One region of the Halomonas sp. GD1P12 genome, then DNA from elsewhere that is predicted to be linked to it. Evidence: predicted binding sites of a transcription regulator. Region 1 holds the regulator's gene; the other holds the start of a gene.
The links. Region 1 encodes FliA, which starts transcription of late flagellar genes. Its sites were predicted from a motif close to CTAAAGTTNNNNNNNNNNCNGCCGATA; they were not measured.
Positions count from the first base shown of each region.

Region 2: the regulator FliA is predicted to act here: its motif matches at 1,583-1,609, upstream of fliD (flagellar filament capping protein FliD).

Region 1 covers NZ_CP107007.1:133,275-136,686, forward strand. Annotated here, with positions in the region: gene flhF (flagellar biosynthesis protein FlhF) at 1-405, shown strand, start outside; gene OCT39_RS00610 (hypothetical protein) at 489-986, shown strand; gene OCT39_RS00615 (flagellar protein FlhE) at 1,024-1,428, shown strand; gene OCT39_RS00620 (RNA polymerase sigma factor FliA) at 1,454-2,152, shown strand; gene OCT39_RS00625 (motility protein A) at 2,192-3,007, shown strand; gene OCT39_RS00630 (flagellar motor protein MotB) at 3,012-3,412, shown strand, end outside.
Region 2 covers NZ_CP107007.1:492,814-496,225, forward strand. Annotated here, with positions in the region: gene fliD (flagellar filament capping protein FliD) at 155-1,510, shown strand; gene fliD (flagellar filament capping protein FliD) at 1,663-3,009, shown strand; gene OCT39_RS02380 (flagellin) at 3,238-3,412, shown strand, end outside.

The DNA of each region.
Region 1 (3,412 bases):
GGCGAACTGCGCGACCCGGAAACATCGCGGCGGGTCGCCAAGCGCTATTGGCTCACGCCGGCGCGGCTGGGGAGCGAGGCGCTGTCGCTTTTGATCACCCAGCTGCAAAGTGAAGGCACGGTAGCGCTGACCAAACGCGTTTGGCGCGCGCTCAAGGAGTCGGACGGCGGCGAGGTCAGCGCTGAGCTACGGCTCTTGATGGCCAGCGGCGTAGCGTGCGTGGCCACCCACCTGGACAGCGCCGAGGACGAAGAGGCCCAGGCGTTGCAGCAGGATTTACTGCGCCTTTTGGGTAGCCCGCGCAAGCGCCGCGATAGCGCGCTGGCGGACGCGATCATGCACTTTCTAATGACCCGCGACGCGATCCGTCAGTTTGGCAGCGTCAGCCGCGAGACCTTTGCATGAGCGGCCAGGACCAGGCCGCGGGGCTGCGCCAGTGGGCGAACCTGCGCACCGGCCAGTCGGCCGGCGCGCAAGGCGACGACGATGTGCGGCAGGCTCAGGCGTTGGAGGCGAGCGAAGCCAACGCGCACACTGTCGATGCGCCCGTCGCGGACGCGCATGTCGCCAACGCGCACGTCGCAGACGCGCATGCCACCAACGCGCACGTCGCCAAAATACCGCTCGCCGTGGTCGGGCTTGGGTCGAAGCAGCGCGAGCCGGTGATCGCGCGCCTCGACGAGTGGTCGCGGCTTGGCCGGCGCTGGGCGGCAACGCCAGAGAGCTGGGAGGTCGTGCCGGTGGACGCCGATGCGCCGCTCCAGGCGCTCTGCGCGCGCTACTCGCGCTGGGCGCTGTGGGTGCGAAGCGACGCCGAGGCGTTCGCCGCCATGTACCGCACGCTGCGCCTGGTCAGCGAACACCAGGGGCCCAAACGGCTGTTGGCGCTGCATGAGCCGGGCCTGCCCCGCGCCGGGCTGCTCGAGAATCTGCGCGCGGCGGCGGCGGCGTACCTGGGGATCGAACTGCTGCTTTTGGCCAGGTAGGCCATACTGAGTGAGCCACTATGGTTAGGTTATGCTAATGAGAAACGTCATTCTCGCAGCGCTGAGTGGGGTGGTGGCCAGCGGGCTTTCGCTGTCGGCCCTGGCGGGCGGGGGCAGCTGGAGTGTCGATACGACCGGGCTGATGGTCGCGATGAGCGACCGGGCAAGTGCCAGCCAGGCGCTCGCGCCGCCGCCCAGTGCCGAGATTCATCAGGGGCGCATCGAGCGCGTCAACTGGCGCTTCGAAGCGCCGCCGGGGGCCGATATCCATGCCTGGCTTTGCCACCCGGAGCGCTGCGTCGCCCTCGACGGCCAGCGCGGCAGTGCCACCGGCCTTGCCGGGCTCAATGCCGGCGCGCCGCTCGAGTTTCGTTTCGCGTTGGGGCGTGGCCAGCCGCCGGTGAGGGTGAGAGGGCTTCAAGTGATTGTGAACTATCAGTGACCAGCGATTAGCCAGGGGCACGCCGATGTATACAGCAAAGGGAAGAATCCAACACAGCGATATGGTCAACCAGCACATGCCGCTGGTGCGTCGCCAGGCGCTGGCGTTGCAAGTTCGTTTGCCGGCCAGCATCGAGCTCGACGATCTGATCCAGGCCGGCATGGTAGGGCTTTTAGAGGCGCTGGGGCGTTTTGATGCCGCCCAGGGGGCGAGCTTCGCCACCTTTGCTAGCCAGCGAATTCGCGGCGCAATGGTCGATGAGCTGCGCACCCGGGACTGGCTGCCGCGCAGCGTACGCCGCTCGGCCCGGGCCATGGACGAGTCCGTGCGCCGGCTGGAGCAAAGCCTTGGCCGCCCCCCGGAAGAGAGCGAGATCGCCCGCGATTTGGACATGCCAATTAACGAGTACCAGCAGCTTCTGGCGGACACCAATAGTGGCCATCTGCTGCCTTTTGAGGAGCTTCTGGAGGAGGGCGGCGAGCCGATTCAGGAGTCGCTGAACGCGCCTTTCGAGGAGCTACTGGACGGCCAGCAGCGCGAAACCTTGATTGCCGCGATCGAGGCGCTGCCGGAGCGCGAAAAGCTGTTGATGGCGCTTTACTACCAGGAAGAGCTCAACCTCAAGGAGGTGGGCGCGGTGCTGGGCGTCACCGAGTCGCGCGTGTCGCAGCTACACAGCCAGGCCATCAGCCGTTTGCGGGCGCGTCTGCACGAGCCGGACTAAACCTTTTCACTGTCAACCCCAACCGGCGAGGAGCCGTCGATGAACCCCTCTACCCTGATTGGAATAGGCGCCAGCATCCTCTTGCTAGTGAGCGTGCTGTTCTTTACCGCAGAGTCCGCGGCAAGCTTCATCAACCTGCCCGGGCTTGCCATCGTCATCACCGGCACGCTGGCGGCGACCTTCATCAGCTATCCGCTCAAGGAAGTGGTGCGCGTGGTACGCCTGGTGGGGCTGGTATTTCGCCGCGAGAATACCTATGTGCGCGACGACATCGACGAGCTGGTCTCCATGGCCAGGCTCTGGTTCAAGGGCGACGTGCGCGCAGTGGAGCGCGAGCTCGAACACACCCGCAACCCGTTTTTGCGCACCGGCATCCAGCTCGTCATCGCCAACACCAAGGAAGACGAGATCTTTGACATGCTGCGCTGGCGTATCGCCAGGCTCAAGGCCCGCGAGCACGCCGAGGCGCAGATCTTTCGCACCATGGCGACCTACGCGCCGGCGTTTGGCATGATCGGTACCCTGGTGGGGCTGGTCAACATGCTCGAAGTCATGGACGCCGGGGATCTCGAGGTGATCGGCCCGCGCATGGCGGTGGCGCTTCTCACCACCTTCTACGGCATCCTGCTGGCGAACCTGGTGTTCAAGCCGGTGGCGGTGAAGCTCGAGCGGCGCACCGAGGAGCGCTTGATCACCATGAACATGGTGCTCGAAGGCATTTCGCTGATCACCAAGCGCCGGCTGCCGTCGTTCATCGAAGAGACGCTGAACTCGTTCGTGGCCAACTACCACGACGAGATCAACGATCCCCACGTGAAGCCGCGCCCGGGCAGCGGCGTCGCGGCGAAAGGCTAGCGCCATGCTCAATTGTGACGCCCGCCACGCGCTGGAATCGCCCTTTACCGGCGGCGAAGGCGAGGAGGGGTGGCTGACCAGCTACCTCGACGTATTGACGCTTCTGATCACGCTGTTCGTGCTGCTGCTGGCACTGACGCCGGCGGGTAGCGGCGGCGAGGCATCAAACGAAGGCCAGGGCCTTCAGCCGCTCTCCTCGGGAATCTTGCCGCGCGACAGCGGCCTATCGCCGGCCATGGCCGCGCTCGATATTCAGGGCGTAAGCGTCAGCCAGGGGCGCGAAGGCGTGACCCTGCGCATCGACGACAGCCTGCTGTTCGCCAGCGGCGCCGCCGAGTTGACCCCCCAGGGCGAAGGCGTGCTCGAGCGATTGAGCGAGGTGATCGACACCTTCGAGGGCGAGGT
Region 2 (3,412 bases), 360 kb from region 1:
AGTCGTAAAGATTACAGAAAATAACCGTTTACTAAGTTAAAAGTGGGATAAAGGCTAAAGACACTGCGCGATTTGCCGATAATCAATGCATTGACACAGGCAAATTTCAGCCCGCCTAAAGAGCAGGCGATCACATTTAAAGGGGCAGCAATCGATGGCTTCCATATCTTCACTGGGCATTGGCTCGGGGCTCGATTTAAACGGGCTATTGGATCAGCTTCAAACCGCCGAGCGCGCCAAACTGCAGCCCATTGCCGAGCAGGTTCAATCTGCCAACACGACCGTCTCTGCCTATGGAGCGCTCAAAAGCGCGGTTTCCACGTTCCAGGATGCCACCCAGGCGTTGAACGATACGTCGTCGTTTGAAAGCCTCACCACCAATGTCGAGGGCGACGGTGTTATCGCCATTGCGTCCAGCGAAGCACAGGCGGGCCGGTACGACGTAGAGGTCGATCAACTGGCAACTGCTGGTAGCCTCGTGACAGAGCGTTTGGATAGCGCTGACGAAAGTGTTGTCAGCGGTGAGCAGACGCTCAGCTTCGCACTGACTGAAGGCAGTATGCCCGAGATCACGATCGCCGATGGCAGTTCGCTTGAAGACATTCGAGACGCCATCAACGATCAAGGCGGCGGTCAGGTGACTGCCTCTATCATCAACGACGGGCAAGGGTATCGGCTCTCGGTCATGTCGAGCGAGACCGGCGCTGATGCCAGTATCGAAAGTACCAATTTCTCGACCATTCTATCCGGTGATGTCACCACCTCGGACACTCAGGTCGTGCAAAAGGGACAGAACGCGGCATTCAACGTCAACGGTATCGATATCGTCAGTGCCTCCAACCAGGTCGAGGGCGCCATTCAAGGAATGACCTTGACGCTCACGGAGGCTGGTACTTCGAGTACCATCAAGGTCGAGCAGGATAATGAAGCACTGCGTGAGAACGTGAATACCTTTGTGGAAAGCTTCAACACGCTCAAGAGCACCTTGAATACCTTGACCAACTTCGATGTGGAAACGGGCCAGTCGGGAGGCTTGAACGCTGACGCGACCACACGAGCCGTCGAGCGCGAGCTCCGTCAGGCTATTAGCGGTATGACCGGCGGTGACGGCTTCAACGTACTGTCCGACGTCGGCATTTCATTGCAAACCGACGGTACGCTAAAGGTCGATGACGAAAAGCTGGATAACGTCATTGCCACCCAGCCGGACAGGCTGGCCCAATTTTTCGCAGGGAGCAGCGAAGGAGGCGGCATGGCCGGACAAATCAATACGTCTCTTGAGCGCCTGGTAGGCGATGGCGGCCGCCTTGATACGGCCAAAGAAAATGCAGAAAGCCGCGTCGAGTCGCTACAGGAGCGCTATAGCCGAACCGAAGAGCGCATCGGGCAAACCGTCGAGCGTTATCGTGTTCAGTTTCAAGCAATGGATAGCATGGTGGCGCAAATGAATCAGACGGGTGCCTATCTCGAACAGCAGTTGGGAATGCTGGCCCAAACCAACCAGAGCTAGGCCCAGCTCTCACGGACAGGAAATGCCCAGCTACAACGCTGGGCTTTTTTTAGAGGTATCTTTTGAAGGTACCTAAAGTTCGTTATCACCCCGCCGATAAACAAGGTAATCAACCCATACTCTTTGCTACTTATTACTCGAGGATTTAACCCATGGCATCAATCTCCGCGCTTGGTGTAGGTTCCGGGTTGGACTTGAACGGTCTGGTGGATCAGCTCAAAGCCGCTGAGCGCCAGAAGCTTACCCCCGTTTTACAGCAGCAAAGTGCTCAAAAGACCAAAATTTCGGCCTATGGGCGTCTTGAGTCGGCGATGGACCGGGTCAATACCTCGGTCAAGGCGCTAAACGATGCCTCGACCTTCAAACAGCAAAAAAGCACGGTAACCGGCAGTGGCGTTCTGGCCACGGCGGGTGAGAAGGCCAACCCTGGGCGCTTTGAAATTAGCGTGTCTCAGCTGGCTCGTGCCGGCAGCGCGGCGTCCAATAGTGTGGCGCTGGATCAGGAGCTCACTGCTACTGATACGAAATTGAAGCTCAATTTCGGCGCGGGCACTACGCAGACGAGCCTTGACGTCGATATCAAGGCAGGCAGCACGCTAGCCCAGGTACGCGATCAGATCAATGCAAATAAGGAGTCGGGTGTTACCGCCTCGCTTGTCAACGATGGCACCGGATACCGTTTGGCGCTCAGCTCAAAGGAAACCGGCAAGGACGCCTCGCTCACAGGGTTTTCTGGTCTCGATGGGCTTGCCATGGATAGCACGACGGTGCGGTTAGGCCAGGACGCCGCACTCAACGTCAACGGCATCGCGATCACCAGTAAAACCAACCGCGTCGAAGGTGCGATCGAGGGGGTAACGCTCGATCTCACCGCCGTGTCGGAATCCCCCGCCACCCTGGTGATCGAGCGAGACAACGACTCCTTGAAAGAGGCGATCAATAACTTCGTCAGTAACTACAACGAAATGAAATCGACCGTAGAGCGCATGACCAAGTTCAACGGCGAAGGCGAGATCTCGGGCGAGCTGATAGGTGACCGTACCGTACGCACTATCGAAAACCGCTTGAGTCGTGACGTGAGCGACAGCTTGGCGGGCGGCGATATCACGCGGCTGTCTGAAATCGGAATCTCAATTGATGAGCGCGGGCGCTTGAAGGTCGACGAAGAAAAGCTCGATGCCGCTGTTGCCAACGACCCTGAAGGCCTATCTGCCTTCTTCGCTGGTGACAGCAAGGAAGCAGGCTTTGCAGGGCGCCTCAGCACAACATTGACGACCATTACCTCAGAAGATGGCCTCATTAAAAGCTCGGTCACCAGTGCAGAACAGCGAATCGAGAGTCTCGATAAGCGCAAGGAGCGCATGGAAGCCAGCATCGAGCGCAACGTGGAGCGCTATCGTAAGCAGTTTGCCCAGCTCGATGGCATGATTGCGCAGATGAACTCCATGAGCAGCTACCTGGGCCAGCAGTTCGATATGCTGAGCAATATGCAGAAGTAGTAAACCTTGCTATCAAACGAAACGGTGCTAATACGCTCTCGTTCGTAACGACAATTTATTTTATCAGCGGGGCCGTAAGGCCCCGTTATAGTTTCAAGGCCAAATTTTCATAAAAAAGTGGGTAAATGAGCTAAAGGATCGCCCCGCTTCGCCGTTAATTATAACAACGGCGATGCAAGCGCCGATTTATAGGCCTCTCTTGGGCCACTAAACACAGAGGATTACCCCATGTCCGTCATCAATACCAACATCACTTCCATGATCGGCCAGAACAACCTGAGCAAGTCCCAGGGCATGCTGGCTCAGGCGCAGGAGCGTCTTTCTTCCGGCCTGCGTATCAACAGCGCCTCCGACGACGCAGCAGGTCAGGCGATCGCCAACAAGATGACCGCCCAGATCAAGG